Regions from separate parts of the Priestia sp. D3YE.R1 genome, predicted to be linked through region 2. Evidence: riboswitches for the same ligand, from Rfam matches in the RefSeq annotation. Region 2 holds a riboswitch; each other region holds the start of a gene.
What was found. A riboswitch is a leader RNA that binds a small molecule or an ion and turns the genes downstream of it on or off. The one in region 2 is predicted to bind S-adenosylmethionine.
Positions count from the first base shown of each region.

Region 1: it holds a riboswitch for S-adenosylmethionine, as region 2 does, so the genes downstream of both, ACOZIR_RS16370 (trans-sulfuration enzyme family protein) here and ACOZIR_RS20285 (Na+/H+ antiporter NhaC family protein) in region 2, are expected to answer to the same signal.
Region 3: it holds a riboswitch for S-adenosylmethionine, as region 2 does, so the genes downstream of both, ACOZIR_RS04710 (hypothetical protein) here and ACOZIR_RS20285 (Na+/H+ antiporter NhaC family protein) in region 2, are expected to answer to the same signal.

Region 1 is NZ_JBLTHW010000002.1:817,184-823,914, reverse strand. Features, by position in the region: gene ACOZIR_RS16385 (SIMPL domain-containing protein) at 1-207, shown strand, start outside; gene ACOZIR_RS16380 (hypothetical protein) at 270-536, shown strand; gene ACOZIR_RS16375 (trans-sulfuration enzyme family protein) at 572-1,753, opposite strand; gene ACOZIR_RS16370 (trans-sulfuration enzyme family protein) at 1,737-2,882, opposite strand; SAM riboswitch class I at 2,954-3,071, opposite strand; gene ACOZIR_RS16365 (hypothetical protein) at 3,238-3,900, opposite strand; gene ACOZIR_RS16360 (spore coat protein) at 3,970-5,025, opposite strand; gene ACOZIR_RS16355 (CotH kinase family protein) at 5,244-6,329, opposite strand; gene ACOZIR_RS16350 (CotG/ExsB N-terminal domain-containing protein) at 6,501-6,731, shown strand, end outside.
Region 2 is NZ_JBLTHW010000003.1:383,389-390,119, reverse strand. Features, by position in the region: gene ACOZIR_RS20315 (hypothetical protein) at 1-163, opposite strand, end outside; gene ACOZIR_RS20310 (hypothetical protein) at 265-708, opposite strand; gene splB (spore photoproduct lyase) at 860-1,888, opposite strand; gene ACOZIR_RS20300 (transcriptional regulator SplA domain-containing protein) at 2,001-2,249, opposite strand; gene ACOZIR_RS20295 (LacI family DNA-binding transcriptional regulator) at 2,335-3,294, opposite strand; gene ACOZIR_RS20290 (hypothetical protein) at 3,419-3,547, shown strand; gene ACOZIR_RS20285 (Na+/H+ antiporter NhaC family protein) at 3,587-4,897, opposite strand; SAM riboswitch class I at 4,983-5,089, opposite strand; gene ACOZIR_RS20280 (ABC transporter permease) at 5,191-5,958, opposite strand; gene ACOZIR_RS20275 (ABC transporter ATP-binding protein) at 5,951-6,731, opposite strand, start outside.
Region 3 is NZ_JBLTHW010000001.1:912,570-919,300, reverse strand. Features, by position in the region: gene ACOZIR_RS04725 (cytoplasmic protein) at 1-518, shown strand, start outside; gene alaP (alanine permease AlaP) at 585-1,988, opposite strand; gene ACOZIR_RS04715 (DUF1540 domain-containing protein) at 2,305-2,463, opposite strand; gene ACOZIR_RS04710 (hypothetical protein) at 2,564-2,908, opposite strand; SAM riboswitch class I at 2,972-3,073, opposite strand; gene ACOZIR_RS04705 (hypothetical protein) at 3,195-3,491, shown strand; gene ACOZIR_RS04700 (GNAT family N-acetyltransferase) at 3,504-3,950, opposite strand; gene ACOZIR_RS04695 (hypothetical protein) at 4,031-4,471, opposite strand; gene ACOZIR_RS04690 (glycosyltransferase family 2 protein) at 4,579-5,568, opposite strand; gene ACOZIR_RS04685 (DUF6044 family protein) at 5,581-6,731, opposite strand, start outside.

The sequences.
Region 1 (6,731 bases), on a different contig from region 2:
AGTAAAGCTTTATTAAATGCTAAAGAAAAGGCCTTTACCATTGCCAACACGCTGCAGCTCCCTATTAACCAAATTCCTATTTTAATCGAAGAAGGACCCGTCTATCAGTCATCTGGCTCCTCGCCTAAGTTATTAGCAGCCTCTCCCCCTATTCAAGCTCAGTCCTTGACTGTATCTGCTTCTGTAAAAGTTACGTACACGTATTAATACTTATGGTAAACTATAGATTATTATAATGAAGAAACTAATCTAAAGGAGCTCTTTGCACAATGACTTCTGAACATTTACTAGCAGCTTATCAGACCCTATGGTTGAACCGTTCGTTCGCTTCTAAACAAGCCATGGCAAGTGAAGATCAGCTTCACGAAGCCATTCTGAAAGATTTAAAAGATGAAATGACTCATCCACGCGTTCGGCAAACACCGTATGTAAAATATCATCTTGGCATCAAAAGAATTCTAAACAGCAGTCTTTCCTCTGATGAAAAAGTTGCGCTTACGTCCCTATACACAGACCTTTTAGATAGCTGTATATAACAAGAAAAAGGACTTCCTTGATGGAAGTCCTTTTTTTATTTAATTAACGCTTTTTCTTCTAAGCTTTGAAAAACAGCGTTAAAGTCTTGCTTCAAATCCTCGAATTCCTCTAACCCTACTGAAAGGCGAAGAAGTGAATCAGTAATTCCTTTTTCTTCACGTACTTCTTTTGGGATACTTGCATGAGACATTGTTGCAGGATGCGTTAGAATGGATTCAACTGCACCTAGACTAACGCCGATTGAAGCCAATTTGACTCCTTGCAAAATATGTCGTGCTACTTTTTCATCCTGTACTTGGAAAGAAATCATAGCTCCGTATCCATTTGCTTGTTCTGAAATGAGTTTGTGGTCTGGATGACTTTTTAAACCTGGGTAGTATACACGGCTCACTAGAGATTGTTCTTCAAGCCACTTTGCAAACTGCAGCGCTGTTTTTAACTGTTGATCTAAACGAACTTTTAATGTCTTAATGCCTCGAAGCAGTAAAAAACAATCCTGTGGTCCTAAGATAGCACCAAAAGCATTTTGTACAAACTTTACTTCTTCCGCTAGCTTTTCATCGCTTACCACAACTAGACCGCCAATGACGTCACTGTGACCGCTGATATATTTTGTAGCACTATGAATTACAATATTTACACCAAGGTCAATCGGCTGCTGTAGATAAGGCGTTAAAAACGTGTTATCCACAATTGTAAGGAGATTGCGCTCTTTCGCCAAACTTGCTACTGCTTTAATATCCGTTACCTGTAAAAATGGATTTGAAGGGCTTTCGATATAAATAGCCTTCGTATCTTTTGTGATAGCTTCTTCTACTTTTTCAACCTTCGTTGTATCAACAAAAGTTGTTTTGATACCAAACTTTGAAAATAATCGTGTTAATACACGATATGTCCCGCCGTACGTATCGTGTGAAACTAAAATTTCATCCCCTGATTCAAAAATAGATAACACCGATGAGATAGCAGCCATACCTGACGAAAAAGCAAAGCCAGCGTATCCATTTTCTAGCTGAGCAATGGTGTTTTCTAAAGCCTCACGAGTTGGATTTCCTGAACGAGAATAGTCATAGCGGCCGTTGTTCGTCTCATCTTCTTGGTTAAATGTAGATACCTGATAAATAGGTACGTTAACTGCTCCAAAATGACCGTCAATTCCTGTATTTGCATGAATTAAGTTCGTACCAAATCTATGTTTATTATTGTTGGTATGCATCAAATGCCTCCTTCAAATCTTTAATTAAATCATCTGCGTGCTCAATTCCAACAGATAATCGCAGTAAACAGTTTGTTACTCCGACACGGTTTCGAATTTCCTCCGGAATGTCAGCGTGTGTTTGACGAGCTGGGAATGTCATTAAACTTTCCACGCCTCCTAAGCTTTCTGCAAATGTAATAACTTTGACATTTTCCAAAAGCGTGGACACGATGTCAGGGTGTGAGACAGCAAAAGAAATCATGCCTCCAAATCCAGTTGCTTGTTTCTTCATGATTTCATAGCCCGGATGTGTTTCAAGACCAGGGTAATACACTTTTTCCACGAGATCATGAGCAGTAAGCCACTTTGCAATTTTCAGTGCGTTTTCGTTATGCTTTTCCATACGAAGCGCTAGCGTTTTAACACCGCGCAATAACAGCCAGCTATCTTGTGGACCTAAGATTGCCCCAGCTGCATTTTGATAAAAACGAATTCTTTCTCCTAAGCTACTACATCGAGCGACTACAAGACCAGCAACTACATCATTATGACCTCCAATGTATTTGCTCGCACTATGTATCACGATATCTGCTCCAAGCTCTAAAGGACGCTGATAGTAAGGGGACATGAATGTATTGTCAACGATCGTAAGCAAATCATGCTGTTTAGCTAACGCAATTGCTTCTGGCAAATCAGTTACGTGCATCATTGGATTTGTAGGTGTTTCAATAAATACAGCTTTCGTATTGGGACGAAGCGCATCTTTCACTTGCTCGAGATGGGCTGTGTTGACGTACGAAACAGTAATTCCTTGCTCTGAAAAGATTTCATTTAGTACTCGGTACGTTCCTCCGTATAAATCCTCTGATACAATTAAATGATCTCCGTTTTTAAATAGTGCTAAAACTGCCATTACACCCGCCATTCCTGAAGCGAATGCTACTCCTACTTCGCCTTTTTCTAAAGCAGCAATTGCTTCTTCCAATGCTGTACGAGTAGGATTTGCCGTACGCGCATAGTCAAATCCTGTACTTTGCCCTAAAGCAGGATGAGCAAATGTTGATGCTTGGTAAATGGGTGTTGTAATAGAACCTGTTGAAGGGTCACGACCTACTCCTGAACGAACTAATAAAGTTTCAATTTTCATCTATTTCTCTCCTTAACTCAAAATAAAAAACACTCTTCACAGATGGAAGAGTGTTCGTTTATACACGATTTCTCTCATCTGTTAGAACAATACTGATGTTCCACAGGAATTAGCACCGTTCAAATGAATGTTTCATTTGATGGTTGCCGGGCATCGCAGGGCCAGTCCCTCCGCCACTCTTGATAAGAGTTCTATATAATTGTTGGTGGTTAACGTTTGTTGTTACTAACTTTAATAAAGATTTTCTTTATTGTCAACATAATTTTCTAAAAAATTTAAATCATCTCATTTGTTTATTCAATATACTTGTCCTGATAAGCACATAAAAAAAGAGACGACACCGAGGTCTCTTTTTCTAAGGCAAGTGCACAGATTTTACATGAGCTAGCTTCCAATACATACTTTCTCCATTTGCCGTAATTAGTTCAACAATATTATTAGAAACTTCTTTAAGTACGCCAATTTTTTCTGATTGATCCCCTAAATCTAATACGACCAGTTGATTTTCATATTTTTTAAGCTGCTCTTCAAAGTTTCTGACAAAAGGTGCAGAGGCGGGCCTTACTGGCAGCTCTTTGTCACTTAAAGAATAAGGGGTTAACTCATTACTGTAAGGGGTAAGCCATTTCAAATGATGCAGAGAAACAAAGACATTCTTATACACTGGAGAATAAAATACAAGATAATCATTCAGCACGCTTGTAATATAGCCATGCAATGATTTCCCTCCCGTTACATAAATTTCAATAAACTTCCCTTTTGCCTGCTGTAAAATATTACGATAAGAAATCCGCTGACTTTCTTCTATTAAGTTCTCTTCTATTTCACGTAAAACCGTATAGTCTTCTTCCGATACTTCCCGCAAACCATGCATGTGTAAAAGAGGAATATACAAATAATCATGTCCATTATACAAAACCATAATATCTAATCCAAGATCAATAAGTCTGCCAACAAATGTCGTTTTACCTGAAATATCTAACTCCACAATTTTATTGATATAATGATTCATACTCATTCTCATTCTCCTCCTTTTTCCTATATGATAGAAAAGGTGCTTTATAAGCACCTTTTATGTTCCATTTCATCATGCTTTCCAACGATAATTTTTCGTTTTAATAACTTTCTCTGCCGGTGCTGAAGAGCGTGAACCCGTACGGCGTCCTCGAGAACGATCCCCTGTGCGTCCTCCCGTGCGGCGTCCTCGAGAGCGATCATCTGTGCGCCCTCCCGTACGGCGTCCTGTACGTCCACCTGTGCGGCTTCCTGTACGTTCTTCTGTAGACTTTGCAGCTTCAGTCTCTCCATTTTCTTCTGTTTCCTCATTGTTTTGATTGTTATCGTTTTGCTTAAAAGCCCCTTTTGCTCCTACACAAATGGTTTTAACATGTCTCGGCTGTAAGCGTAATACTTGATTATTCTGCACAAGTGTAAATGTACCATTTCGGCTTTGTACTAGCACGCCCTCTACAGCTTCAGGTCCTCCATTATTGATTGATACCCATTTATGGGAAAGGTGAGCAAAAAGATCGTTAAAGCTTTTAGATTTCATATATTCTGGTTCTTGACTCACTAAGAGTTCATTTGCAGATTGAGTAGTTTGATCTCCATTGTTGTTTTGATATTCACTCACACTCTTAACGTGTTCAGTATTAATATAGATGATACCGTCGTCCTCTGTGAGTAATACTATATAAGCAGATTCAAATGAACCTAAGACATCAAGAAGTTGACCTGCTTTTTTCTCAGGCCCACCTTGGTTAACCTGCACATATTTAGTTTTCATCAATGATAAAGTTCCTGCAAAAGTTTTTCCTCGATACAATTCTAATTCTGTGCTAATTCCGGTAAACGTTTGTGCCGAATTTGACATAGTATCTTCAGTAATACTTTTTACATGCGCTAAGTGATAATATACAAGTGTATATTCTTGCTGATTATTATTTTGGTTGTTTTGATTGTTTTGATTGTTATTTTCACCATTATTGTTATTATTGTTATTATTGCTTTCCACTGCTAAGATTAAATAGTCTGACTGCACGTCAACCAAATAACCTGTTTTAGATTCAGGTCCTCCACGATAAACAGTCACCACTCTTCCTTTTAGGGGTTTGAAGTGAGAAGAATAGCCTTTATCAGGCATTTGTATATTTCGGCTGCGTTTTTGGCTTGATTTTTGGCGTGGATTTTGATTTTGCTCTTGTTCTTGGCCATAGTAATAGTTACTCATTGTTTTTCCTCCTTATTAGTTATCCTTATTGGTCATTCATACTGTATATATACGTATCATGTACAGCTATTGATTTCCTGCATTTGCCTATTATTAACAAAATCCACTGTTGCCTATAAATCTATCCATTTTTAAAGAGTCAAAAGGTTATTTTTAATATACGCTGTTCGTTCTTTTATAAAAGACAGCATAAATTCGGGTTCTTTATAAAATTGCTCTAAGTTATCTTTTACGTAAGGATCTTTTAATACATATGGAGCAATATACTCATGCAGTTGATAAATGATTGGTTTCATGTATTCTATTGTAAATTGATTATTTAGAACATTGTTCATTTTTTTAATATATCGCTTTTTAATGCTGTTCACCGCCAGTAAGCGAGCTGTAAGCGTATTAAATCCTTGTGCACGGACATAGTCTCCTTCCATTACTTTTCCATTTACATCTCTTCCCCAAGTTGCATCATAATCCCATGGAATCAGTTCAAAACGCCCGCTTTCATGATTTAGATAGAGCGCATAGTTATGGACAAAACCGTCGTAATTCTGCATACAAATAATACCGACTAGCCAAGATAAGTAGCGGTCGACGTTCAGGTACTTCTCAATATTCTGTTCGAATTCCGTATTTGTCCAGGTATTAAGATTAAATATAAACTTTTCTAATTTTTCCTCATCCCCTTCTCTCACTGCTTTATCTTCATATCCAGATAACAAAGTTGTTTTCGGCTTTTTATCCAAATCGCTCATCAAAGAAAAATTAGCATCTCCGTCCACTGCATAAAATATGGATCCATCCGCTAAATTTCTTTTTTTCAAAAATAGTTCATCTACCGATTCGAGCTGAAGATATATTCCTTCATTTTTCCCATTAATCTTAAGAGTGACAAACTGAGAGTGAGGAGATAAAACATCTAAAGAAGAGAAAAAATCGAGGGACAATTTGTTGCGCATAAGCGATGGATCTTTATATTCAGCGTTTAGGTGTATTTCTTTGGCACGCTGAAATATCTTCGGAGAATAAAATTCAATATAATATGACTTTTTCTTCATCTTCCGAATATGGGAGCCTCTTAGCAGCAAATCAATATCGTAGCGTTTTTTGTTAAACTTCATCGTTGCCTGAACCGCTTCTTCTGACCAAATATCTCTTTGCATTTCCTTTAAATCTTTTACATTCACAAACAGAGCGTATTGAGGGATTTCTTTTTGCTTCATTATTCGACCACCTTTCTTCAATTATTAAAGTATATGAAGGGAAAATTCTCCATGATACCCCACCGCATCAACTATTTCCGTAAACTCCACTTTTGACTCATATCAAGGACAAGCATCAGCGCGTATTCTATTAATGCAAGACCTAGTCCAATTGCCAAGGAGGTTTTTGTATTGCATATTACACCTGAAAAAATTAAAGAGGCTGCTGAAGCCCTAGAATGTACAGAACTGAAATCTTTTATGTTTCAAGAGCCAACTGCCGGTCCACTAACAAAGCCGCGTCGCTCTTCTCGTAGCACTCGCCGTTCTACCCGCGGTACGCGTCGCTCTTCTCGCGGCTCTCGTCGTTCTACTCGCCGCTCTCATCGCTCTACTCGTCGTTCTCGCCGTTCTACTCGCCGC
Region 2 (6,731 bases):
TTAAATATTTAACAATATCCACACGATCAATTTTACCAGGCTTATTGTTCATTGCTTCTCGCACCATAGATTGAAATGTTTCTTTGCAAAACTTCTTTTCATGAAGCAGAATCGTTTCACAATACTCTTCATGGTCTCCTTCTGAAATACGATAATAATGCATTTCTTTCACCCCTTTTTAATGTTATACCTATTACATACCCCAAATATTGCTATTTTAACAAATTAATTTTATTATTCTTTATTTTTCCATTGGTATATGGTTTACAGAGCAACGTTTCGAAACTCATCGTTATAAATGCTAATTTGAAGACGCTGAGAAAAACGTTCTTCTTCAATGTAGGTCTCAGGCATTAATCCGACAGGATATACCTTCGGGTTTTCGCCACTTCCTAATATGTATACATACATCTTTCCTTCGTTTGTATATCGAACCTTCGTCGAAATACCTCCTTGCCTTTGAAGAGGCGCATAAACAGCTCTTACATTATCTCTGATTTCTTGTACAAACCCATGGAGTTCAACATCTGAATCATAATAGTGGTTTGCTTCATACAAGCCGTAAATACGAGACTTATCGATATCACATAATATGTTCCAAAATTCAGATAAATCTTCTTGGAACAACACTTGAATAAAATTTCGTGCAGCTTCTTGCTGTTCTTTTGTTAGTTCTTTTGTTAGCGCAAACTCTTCGTTTTTTAACATCTCAGTCACCTCCCTTATGTATGTAATACGACAAGAGATACAAATAACCTCTTTTTTCAGCTTATTAGCAACCAATTTATTTTTTGCATTTAAAAGTGAAAAGCTATCTCGACTAAGATGCCAAAATAACTTTTCAATTACTGTAGAATAATTACGTAAAATACTCGATTTTCGCATTTGGAAAATACTGATCAATGTAATATTCCAACGTCTCTCTTAATTCTTGTTCTTCATCTTTTGCGTATACATACTTTCCAATTCCGTAACGTCCCCATTTGTAGCGGCGCTCTTCTTCATTCATCTCAAGCTTTGTTTTCGGATAGTTTTTCTCAATCACTCGTTTGGCTGGCTTGGTAAAGCGATGCTGAATCATTTCAAATGTAATATCATCTCTTGACTCTTCAGGTATAGAAGCATCAAGCTTTTCAAACAACTGACGGTATCCCTCTTGCCAACCTTCATGAATGTAAATAGGCGCCACAATAAAGCCAAGTGGATATCCGGCTTTTGCAACTTTATTAGCAGCCTCAAGCCGGTAATCGAGAGGAGATGTACCAGGTTCAAAATTTTTAATGACATAATCCGCATTTATGCTAAAACGAAAGCGCGTGCGGCCATTATGTTTAGCATCCAATAAATGATCCACGTGATGAAACTTAGTCACAAAGCGCAATTGACCTAGTTCACTTTCCCCAAAATATTCAATCGCACGCTTTAATGAATGTGTTAAATGGTCAATTCCTACGATATCAGATGTACAGGCCGCTTCAAATCGCGTTATTTGAGGGGCTCTTTCCCGCATATATTGCTCTGCTTGACCTAATATTTCTTCAACATTCACGTACGTGCGAATATATGGTTTGCTTCCCATTGTTGTTTGTAAGTAACAATAGTGACAGTGTCCCATACACCCTGTTGCAAACGGTATTGCATATTCAGCTGATGGTTTAGATGTATCAAATTTTAAGGTTTTACGCACACCAACTACTAAAGTGGACTTGGCATTGCGGTATTTTTGCAAATCATTTTTTCCCGGTATATTACGCACTTGATTATGAGAAGTTGTTTGACGAATCTCAATTCCCATCTTCTCAAACTTTTCTTTTAATTGAACACCAAGCGGGTACTCCATTGCCCCCGGCTCAATGTATACTAATTGAGGTACAAAAGGTTTTATCATCATGTACACTTCCTTTTTTCTAATACTAATAGCGTTTGAAAAACAAAAAGACTCTATCCGTGGTAATTATTTTTCAAACAAAAAAGACTCTCTGTTTAAGGAGAGCCTTGCGTCAATTATATTGTTCATAATCAAATATCTTGTTATACATTTTCTCTGCTTCTTCATACGTTGAATACACGGCATCATCTTCAGCTAACAAATGATAAGACTCATGCAGAAACAGCGCTTTTTCACCTTTGTTTTCAGGATGTTCAACAATTTCAGCTTGATTAATATTGGCAACGTTCGCCGTATGAGGATTTCGGTAAATAACAAATACTTGATCTCCCACTTGATATTCTTTTTTCTCCACGATCATCATCCTTTTCTTCTTTCTTTACTCGTATGATGTCCGCTTTTGCTCATTTTATCCGGTAAACACACCTCATGGCATCATCAAGAATTCATACGCTTTTACGCTCAATAAACCGAAAAGGGAGCTCAATTTTTTGAGTCGCCTTGTTTCCGACTAATGTAAAAAGCGTTTCTCCCATCTCTTTAAGAGGAAGTTCGATCGTTGTGATTTGTAAATATGAAGAAAGCGGATGATTATCAAAACCAATGATAGCTAAATCCCCTGGAACTAATATACCGGCTTGTTCGCACTGAGCTTTTATTCCGATAGCGACTTGATCGTTTGTTACTAAAAGCGCCTGAGGCCTATCTTTCATCTGCACCAATTTTTTCACCACTTTTTCACCATCTGTCACATTCAAACAGCCTTGAAAAACCCATTCTGAATGATAAGGCTGATTTATTCCTTTTATATATTCTTTGTATGCCTGTTGCCTCTGTTGACTATTTGTACCCGTCATTCTTCCAATACAGTAGCCAATATCCGTATATCCTTTTTCTTTTAAATACAGGAGCGCCTGCTTAAAAGCTGCATAATGATCAACGTATACGGAGCGAATAGAACGATTCTGTACATTTTCGCACACGGCTATGGGCCCGTACTGCTGATAATATTCAATGGTGCTCCAGCTGCTGGCTCTAGAACAAATAATGACTCCATCAACCTGCTTTGTTTTTAGCATATGAAGCGCTTCTTCTTCTTTTTTCACATCATAGTTGGTCTGACAAATAACAAGCTGATACTGCTTTTCTAACGCTTGAGATGCCACTCCTTCTAAAAGCAGACTGAAATAAGGATGATTAATAAAAGGCAAAACGACGGCAATCATATTTGTTTTCCCTTTTGATAAGTGAACGGCATTAATGTTTTGTTCATAATTAAGTTCGTGAATAACCTGCTCTACCAGCCGGCGTTTTTCTTCTTTTACATACGGATGATGATTTAGCACCCGGGATACAGTCGAAACAGATACACCAGCTTTTTTGGCGATATCTCGGATATTTGTCATGTTTTCACCTTTTTCTCTTGCGCTGAAACGCGTTTCATACTTTATTCTCATTATAAAGTGAAACAGCAATAAGCTAAACCCGTTACCATCGTGTTTTTATTCATTTACGTAAGGAGGTCATTTCATGGGTATTTTATTATTCATTTTATTATGCGGAATTGAAATTGGAGGAGCGGCTTATGCACTTAAACAAAATGAGACGCTTTGGAAGGAGTTAGATAAAGAAAAGCCAGTTGATTTTTTCAAACAGTAAAAAACCCTTAAAAAGAACATTCTTTTTAAGGGTTTGATATTACGCAGCCTCTTTAGATGATTTTGATTTTTTATTTAAACGAGGAAATCCAATTACAATTGCAATGATGCCGCAAACAGCTGTTAACATTGGATAAAATGTAAATGGAATAATCTCAACTGGTGAAACTTTAGCAAATCCTGCTGCTAGAAGCATTTGTGCACCGTAAGGGATAAGACCTTGAACGCTGCATGAAAACAAGTCAAGCAGACTGGCTGATTTTCGATTATCAATTGAATACTTATCAGAGATTTCTTTTGCTAACGGACCTGCCGTAATAATTGAAATCGTGTTATTAGCCGTGGCCAAATTGGTTAAACTTACTAATCCAGCGATACTGAATTCTCCACCTTTTTTTGTTTGAATACGTCGTGTTAATAAATTCAATAAGAACTGAATACCGCCGTTATAGCGAATGAGTTCAACCATTCCACCAATTAAAAGAGATAAAATAATTAACTCCGACATTCCACCAATACCTTCTGTCACAGTTTTAGCAAGAGAAGAAAGCGTGTAGCTTCCATCAGCTAATCCAATTACGCCGGCTAATACAATTCCTCCAGTTAAAATGCTTAAGACGTTTGCACCAAATATAGCAGCCACTAGTACGCCGATATATGGCAAGATTTTAAACCAGCTGAAATCTTTGATTTCTACTGAAGACGTGTTGCCAAGCGTCATGACAAACAATAGAATCACCGTAACGATCGCTGCAGGAAGGACAATAAAAAAGTTTACTTTTAATTTATCTGACATATTTGTTTTTTGCGTACGAACTGCTGCAATGGTTGTATCAGAGATTATAGATAAATTATCTCCAAACATTGCACCACCAATAACAGCGGCAATTGCTAATGTAATGGATACATGAGCCTGCTCACTGATTCCTACAGCGATAGGCCCCAATGCAGCGATGGTTCCCATTGACGTTCCCATCGAAATTGAAATGAATGCGCCAATAACAAAGATTCCGACTACTACTAAGCTTTGCGGAAGTACAGAAAGCGCTAAGTTTACCGTTGAATCAACAGCTCCCATGCCTTTAGCAACTTGAGAAAAAGCACCTGCTAAAATAAAAATAAGTACCATAATAATAATATCAGGATGCCCTGCTCCTTTAGCAAAACGTTCAACTTTTACATTAAGTGAATCTTTACGATTCATAGCCAGCGCCACAATGGCTGCAATGATAATGGCCACTAATACAGGGAGCTTATAAAAATCTCCCGTTATAATTCCTGATCCGACAAACAGGACTAAAAAGACGCCCAGCGGTAACAGCGCCCAGCCGTTTCCTTTTTGTTGTTCCATTCTTAACACCTCTTGTTTACGTAATAAAAAAAGACCTCTTCTTATTGATAAGAAGAGGTCTCTTATTTGTATCATAAGATTACCCTTCTCATCTTCCAAACGAAACATCGTCTGCTGGATTTGGCACCGCACTGCGTACAGCCAGTTGCCGAGACATCTCAGGGCCAGTCCCTCCGTCTCTCTTGATAAGAAGTTTATAGTTGTTTTAAAAATAGTCTTTCACTACTGTAATCTCTTTTTATATAATTGTCAAATGCTATTTCAGAAAAATATATAGTGAGAAAATTCTCACATCAATTAGCTACGTCACGTTTTAAAAACGCTGCCCAAGCTACGCCCATAAAAAAGACAAAGTGTGCAACTAAGATGAAGATTGAAAATGAAATCGTCATGCCCTCAAACATCGTCTTCATGCCGTCCATATACTGCACAAAGTTCGTGTTGGCGAACAGTAAAAATTTCCCCCACCATAAACCAAACTGTGATACTATTCCAGTTACTGCTTTCGCCCCGATACTTACAACAATAGCTAGACTTGAAGCAAGCGCGCTGTTTCTGAATAAAGACGACAGCATAAATGCGAACGTCATCATCATAAACGTTTCCATATACGCACTGTCATACGTAAGCGTAATGTTTTTAAGCAGCTGCGCATCTCCTTCTAGACTGGCAAATCCAAAGAACAATGCTCCCCATACAAATGAAAAAAGCAAATAGCTCAGTAAGTAATATAAGCTAATTAAAATGAGCGTTATGTATTTGGATGCTAAAATCGTTGAACGTCTAGCCGGACGAATTAACAGAAGCTTAATGGTACCTGCTTCAAACTCTTTTGCAACCATTGACCCTCCGACAGCAAGAGCGAAAAATTGAACAAGAATGAGCATACCTGAACTAAATGACAGGAAGTTCAAAACGTTTTCTTCTGTTCCTGCACTGTTTGACACTTTCTTCATTAAAAGAGCCATACAAAGAGTTAAAATGCCTATTGTGATAAACGTGATTTTTGTACTTCTTTTGTGAAACCATTTCATGTGTTCATTTTGAATTAACTTAAGCATGGTGCTCTCCTTCCGTAACGGACATAAACGAATCTTCAAGCGTCTCATACACAGGGGTAATTCGGTAGACTAAAATATCGCTGTCCACTAATTTTTCATTCACAGCTGGAATTTGCTCTTTCACAATCGCTACGTCGATAATATGCGATCTCATCGTTACTTCAAATTCTTTTGATAAAAGTTCCGCTGCTTTTTGCGCGTCAGACACTTCAAATTCTACGTACATTCCTTGATCTTGACGATTTGGAGATAGATCTTGAACGGCTTTTAACTCACCGTCTTGAATGATGCCAACGCGGTCACATAATGCTTCTACTTCTTTTAATAAGTGGCTCGCGATTAAGATTGAAATGCCTTCTTCCCTGCAAAGTGTTTGTAAATATGTACGAAACTCTCTCATTCCCGCTGGGTCTAGACCATTTGTTGGTTCGTCTAGTAAAAGCAATGCAGGCTTATGTAAAATAGCTTGAGCTACTCCTAAACGCTGTCTCATCCCAAGAGAATACGTCTTCACTTTTGCATGGATGCTGTTTTCAAGCTTTACTAGCGCAATCACTTCATCCAAGCGTTCTGCTGTGATTCCTTCATGCATATTAGCAAAGTGTTTTAAATTTTGATAGCCCGTTAGATAATCATAAAACTCAGGGTTTTCAATAATCGCTCCAATTGATTTCATAGCTGATGTAAACTGTTCCTTTAATGGAAACCCATTGACGGTAATTGTCCCTTTTGTTTCTTTAATGAGTCCTACTACGGTACGAATTAGCGTTGTT
Region 3 (6,731 bases), on a different contig from region 2:
CTCCTAACGGGGCATGTGAATTTATTGACTTGCATATCCCTACGATTCTAAAAAAAGGCGGCCGTTATATATTGATGAACGTTTATTCATTTTCTGTCCAGCCTTTTGTTATGCTTCCCGAATGTTTTGGAGGATGGATGATAAGACAGCACATAGAGTCCGGCGAGATATTCGAACCTTCTACCGTGCAGAATAAAGTAGATCTTGCTAGTGATTCCACCATCTCCATCCCTTTAATTTTTGATTTACAAGAGCGAAAATTAATCTGGACGGATATTTCGCTGCATCATCATGTTGAATTTGAAAATAATCTCGAACAAAACAATGGATCTGTCTCTCTTATAGGAAAAGCTATGACAAAGCTGTTGAAGCCAACGCTTTATGACCTTTTTTCATTTCACGCAGAAGCTAGAGGAACACTTATCCACGACAAGCAAAAAGCTGACACTATTTATTCTCTTGATGAAGGTGTTACCCCTTATGATATTGAAACAATTATCGAAACCTACCTAAACTAATTAATTTATAAGAAATTAAAAACAAACAAAAGAAAAAACCTCTTTCCAAGAAAGAGGTTTTTTCTTTTATTTCACGAGCTTTTGCTCAGTTGCAGCTGAACTCTGACTTCGTTTATGAAATCCTTTTGCGTAGTACGCAATAATAAGACCGATAAACCATAATGGTCCGATGACAACTGCAATTCTTGTGTCTGGGTTGTACGCCATAAGAACAACAACAAGCGCTAGAAACGCAAGTGATACATAAGACGTTAGCGGAAACAAAGGCATTTTGTATTTTAACTTTTCCTCTTCACCTTTTTTTAACGTTTTGCGATACTTAATTTGAGAAAGCAAAATAATTCCCCATGTCCAAATCGCACCGAATGTTGCAATGCTTGTTACCCACGTAAATACTTTGGCAGGCACAATGTAGTTTAACGCTACTCCCACTAATAAAGCACCCGCTGATGCTAAAACAGCTTTTCCCGGTACGCCGCCTTTTGTCAGCTGGCTGTATCCTTTTGGCGCTTCTCCGTGCTCTGCTAAGTTAAACAGCATACGGCCTGTACTAAAAATACCGCTGTTACAAGAAGAAAGAGCTGCTGTTAGCACGACAAAGTTAATAATACCAGCCGCCGCTGGAATCCCGATTTTTTCAAATGTTAATACAAACGGGCTTCCCTGTGAACCGATTTCTTGCCAAGGATAAATCGACATAATGACAAATAATGCACCCACGTAGAAAATAAGAATACGCCAAAAGACAGAATCAATCGCTCTTGCTAGAGATTTTTCCGGATTTTTCACTTCTCCCGCGGTAACACCGATCATTTCAATTCCTAAATACGCAAACATGACCATTTGCAGCGACAGCAAAATGCCTTTGAATCCGTGCGGGAACAGTCCGCCGTTGTCCCACAAGTTTTTAATACCAGTCGCAACGCCGCCGTTGCCGATTCCGAACACAATCATTAATAATCCAACGGCAATCATTAATACAATCGCTAAAATTTTAATAAGTGCAAACCAAAATTCCAGTTCGCCATATGCCTTAACAGCTAAGAAGTTAACTGTTGTCATAATGACAAGCGCCGATAACGCCCAAATCCAGTTTGGTACATCTGGATACCAATACCCCATATAAATACCAACGGCTGTAATTTCAGCCATACATGTTACAACCCATAAAAACCAGTAATTCCAACCTGTTAAATAACCAGCAAGCGGCCCTAAATAGTCGCGCGCGTACTTACTGAATGAACCTGCAACAGGTTTTTGAATCGCCATTTCTCCAAGTGCTCTCATAATAAAAAACATAATCATTCCGCTAAATCCATACGCCAACAATATTCCCGGTCCTGCTAATTTAATAGCAGATGCAGATCCAAGAAACAGCCCTACCCCTATGGCTGCTCCTAAGGACATCAGCGTCACATGTCTTTCTTCTAACCCGCGTTTCAATTCTTTCCCCTGAGTTTTCCCCTGCATAAACGTCTCCCCTTTTTCCAATCTGTCAAAACGAGATGAATACAGCCTTTTTTGTTAGCGCTTTCATATAAGTCTGTGCTAAAAGTCAGCTAGGCTATATATTTGTATTCTATCACCTTTCTCTCACTTTTCTTTTGTCGAAAAATAAAAAAATTATCGTATCATTTTGTTTAAATACACAATTAGATGTAGACACTGGTTTTTTACTATGTATTTATTATTGCACCTAAGTAATAGCATTTTAAAAAAATAGAAAAACGCCGACTCAACTCCGTCAGCGCATCGTTCATTTTATGCTTTTTATAAAAACTAGCATTTATCTCGCGGGTTCAAAAGTTTTACAGCCAGGTTCTTCCGTTTCAGAAACATGGTGACTACTTTCAGGACTCACAACGTAAATGGACTCTGCACTGCATTTGTTTCCAGTTTTCCAATACACGCACTCATTTACTTCACATAATACACCTTGAGCCACTGTCATCCCTCCTTTTCTTGTCTTATCTCTTTTTTACCCGAAATATAATGCTTCTAACATTTACATGCAAAAAAACCGCTTGTTTATCAAGCGGATCTTTTTATTGCATATGTTCAACATACTGTTTTTTAGCTAGATATAACTCGCGACTCAGCGTAATCCGTCGTTCTCGCAGGTGCCTTAATTTAGCCTGAAATCGTTCATTAGTTGGCTCTTCTTGAATTAAGCGATACGTAAAAGAAATATCTTCATTTAACTGTTTAAAATCTTCCCATATTTCTTGAACGAGTGCGGATTGTTTGTCTTCAAATGAGCGATTTTGCTTCGTTTTTAGCGCAGCTAAAATTTCCTGTTGCCACGTTTCGTCTTTTATTTCTTTTGCTAACAAGTATAGATCTAAATAATCATCAATGCTTAACGCCGTTTGTCTATTGTTCAATGTCATCACCTTTTCTATACGAAATGTTTCTTCCTAAGAAGAGGATTTCACCATAGAAAAAGATTCCTCTTCTTATCTGTCAAAGCTAGGCTATGCTGGAATTAGCACCATTCAATAATTGTGGTTGCTGAGGCTTCAAAGGGCCAGTCCCTCCACCTCTCTAGATAAGAATATTTCGTTTTTAAATTATTTCTGACTATTCTAATATGTTTTGTAGGTTACGTCAATAGCTTTTCAATAAAAAGAAAAAAGAAGTAAAATATGGTATGCTGTCATAAAGGATGGTGAGCACATGAAACGATATATGTTATCTGCTTTTTTGGGAAGCTTGCTGTTGCTTCTCAGCATTGCCTTTTCATCTACTTTCCATATTGCAATTGTCAAAACAACCGGAAGCATTGGAGGAATTATTTTAGCAGCAGCGGCTTTGATTATGAACGCGCTTGAAGATCCTCCCGCCTCAGATCATACAGGTGGAGGAGCTGTTGAAGTACTAGATAAAGGCGCCGTTTGGGCTACTTATTTACTTTTACTTTCATTACCAAACCTCATCGCATGTATAACATCTTATGTTTTATGGACTCGCTGACATTCACCAACGTTACGAACGTTTTACCACCTGCAGGCTCATTGATATTTGTTTATCTACAAATCCAAGTTCGCGATACACATGCTGTACAAAATTCCCAGCATGAACGCTGAGCCTGATTTCAGGGTATCCTTTGATAGACAATTCATCAATCGCTTTTTGCATTAACGGCTTGGCTAGACCCCGCCCGCGGTATTCTGATACAACATATAACTCGTAGATAAAGCCAATTTCTTCTTTTGAAAAGAAGTCGGCAGATGGTCCCGCAAGAACCCAGCCTGCGAGTTTATTTTCTTGTCTAGATACTAAATAATAACATCCTTTTTTAAGAGCATTATCAATTAGTTCATTTACGCGTTCAGTTGACGGTTGAAACTGATGCGTTGTTCCTTCAAACAGCGCATCAGCAGATTTTGTCCGAATTTCCTGTATTTCTTCTTCAGTAGCTTTTACAATCATCACGATCTCTCCTTTCGTGTTCGTTTTCCACATGCAGAGATAAATTCCTGCAAAAAAAGTCTTCGCCTAAGCGAAGACTTTTATTTAAATTCAAAATGTTCTTGATGATTGCCTTGTTCATCCGTCCAGTTAATCATGATGTCTAAGCCTGCCGCTTTTCCAGGAACAGCAAAATTCGCATAGCGAAAACGCTGACCGCTTTTGCTTAAGTTAGATCTTTCAATAGGAGAAAACAAGCTGTATTTCGTCTTATTTTTTCCTTCGTGACGAAAAGCTTGAACCTGCACGCGTTCTACGTCTTTTCCAATGTTTTCAACGGTTAACCCATATGTATGATAGACGTTATTTTTCCACTTTAGCTGATTATCTCCCGTCATACTTGCTTTTGCCAGTTCAACCGACCATTGTTCAGATGATTTCTTCATTGGAAGCTTTTCCATCGAAAGAGCGCTAACATGAATAGTTGCAAAAGCAAGCCAAACAAAACAAAAAGTGCTGACTGTATAAAATAGTCTTTTCATAGATATTGATCTCCTTAGCAATTTTAGTAGTAGCATCTCCTATTGCCCTAAAAATTATGATATACGTTTTAACACAAAAAGCCCCCCATTCAGGAGAAGCTTCTTAATTAATGCATCAGCAAATCTTTTTGTTTGTCTAATGAGTGTTTCGTATATAAATCTCTTTCAACCGTATATTTAGGACGCTGTTTCACTTCGTTAAAAATCTTGCCAATGTATTCTCCGACAAGCCCTATCCCCATTAGCTGCAGGCCGCCTACAAGCCAAATTGATAAAATAAGAGACGTCCACCCAATTTGCGTATGATCTAAATATTTTTGAATCAGCGCATAAATGCCAAACGCAACACTAAAAAGAAAAGAAGCTCCTCCAAGCAGCGTTAATAACCGTATAGGCGCTACGCTAAAAGATGTAATCCCGTCAAATGCAAAAGCGAGCATTTTCTTTAACGGATATTTTGATTCGCCCGCCGTCCGTTCTTTGCGGTCATATGTGACTTCAGTGGAGCGAAATCCTACTAATGGTACAAGACCTCGTAAAAAGACGTTTCCTTCTTTGTATTTCATGAGTTCACCAAGAGCACGTTTGCTCATGAGACGAAAATCAGCGTGATTTTGAACGAGCTGAATTCCTAACTTATTCATAAAACGGTAAAATCCTACTGCCGTAGTTCGTTTGAAAAGTGTATCGGTTTCTCTGCTGTCTCGAACACCATATACAACTTCATACCCGAGCCAATACTTCTCTACAAAAGTACGAATGGCGTTGATATCATCTTGTAAATCCGCGTCAATGGAAATGACGCAGTCAGATTGTTGGTAGGCTGCTTCTAGTCCTGCAAGCAAAGCATTTTGATGTCCTACATTTCGCGCTAGCTTTAACCCTTTTACAAATAAATTGCTGCAGCTTTCTTTTTCAATAAGCGACCACGTGCTGTCTTTACTTCCATCGTCTACAAATAAAATGGTACTTTCACTTGATACAAGACGTTCATCTATTAGTTCTTTTACTACAGTAGTTAATTGAAAAGACGTCTCTGTGAATACTTCTTCTTCGTTGTAGCATGGAACAACAATCGTTAAAATAGGTCTGTTCATTTTATTGCCCCCTTACTTTGCTTCATATACATACACTTTCCAAGCGGACTGTTTATCGTTAAATGCTTTTAAAAAGTGCAAACCGTCGCTTTCAGCATTTTCGATTGGCACAGCTGAAAAAATATAGCGACCGCCCATTTTTTTAAATTGATTGATATTAAGCTGCAAATGATGGATTTTTTTAGTTGAGTCTTTTCGGTAATCATATTTTTTCCCTAGCTCGCTAACAAACACATAGCAGCGGTTGCCCCAGTGATCATAGTAGCTTTCTAGTTTTTTATTTTTATCAAGCTCTTTGGCAATAATTTTACGAAACTCATGCTTATACGTTAACGGATAGAAGTTGTTATACGTATCTAGCGTATAAAAGCCGTTATACTGAGCAATGGATGGATGAAGCCCTATGCTTGCTACGCGATAAGATGATTTAGGTTTTCCAATATATCTGCTTATTTCATCAAATTGATGAACAGCATAAAATTCCTTGACTGACGGCTCGTGATTGTAGCGGTAATAAAGTTCTGGATTTGCTATAAATAACACAAGCAGCTGTAAAATCAAACATACCCACACAAACTTCTTCCACGCCTTGCTCCTTTTCCATAAAACATAGCCGCCAACGGCAAACATTAAATAAATAATGAGCGGGCGTAAAAAATGAAATCTAGCAAAATTGAACGTATTAAAAAGCTGATATTTTTCTTTTAGCGGCTCCCATCCTTTATAAAACCAAAACGCATACCAAATCGACAGCAGGAGATTAAGAATAAATAACTGCAAAAACGTTTTTTCAAGCTTTCCCTTCTGATTCCGAGCAACAATCCACAGTACGACAAAAGAAAGCGGTAAAATGACAAAGGTATGAAGCGTCATTACATGCGTATGCCCGAGCGTATAGTTCTTTAAAGCAAGGCGAACGGAATGTCCAAAGCTTAGAGTAGAGCTTAAAAATTCATTTCGACTCGTCGGGGCCTCCGGAAATAAAAGCGAATCAACAAGCCGGTATTCAATGAGAAGAAAGACAGCGGTCATCGCTGCAATACTTCTTAAAAAAGGAATATTCCACGCTCGTTTTTTTACGGCATCTCTTAGCCATAGCAGCCCCATCGCCGCTAAAAAGAAGAAAAAACCTAGCACAAAACTCGCGTAAAACGGAAGCAATA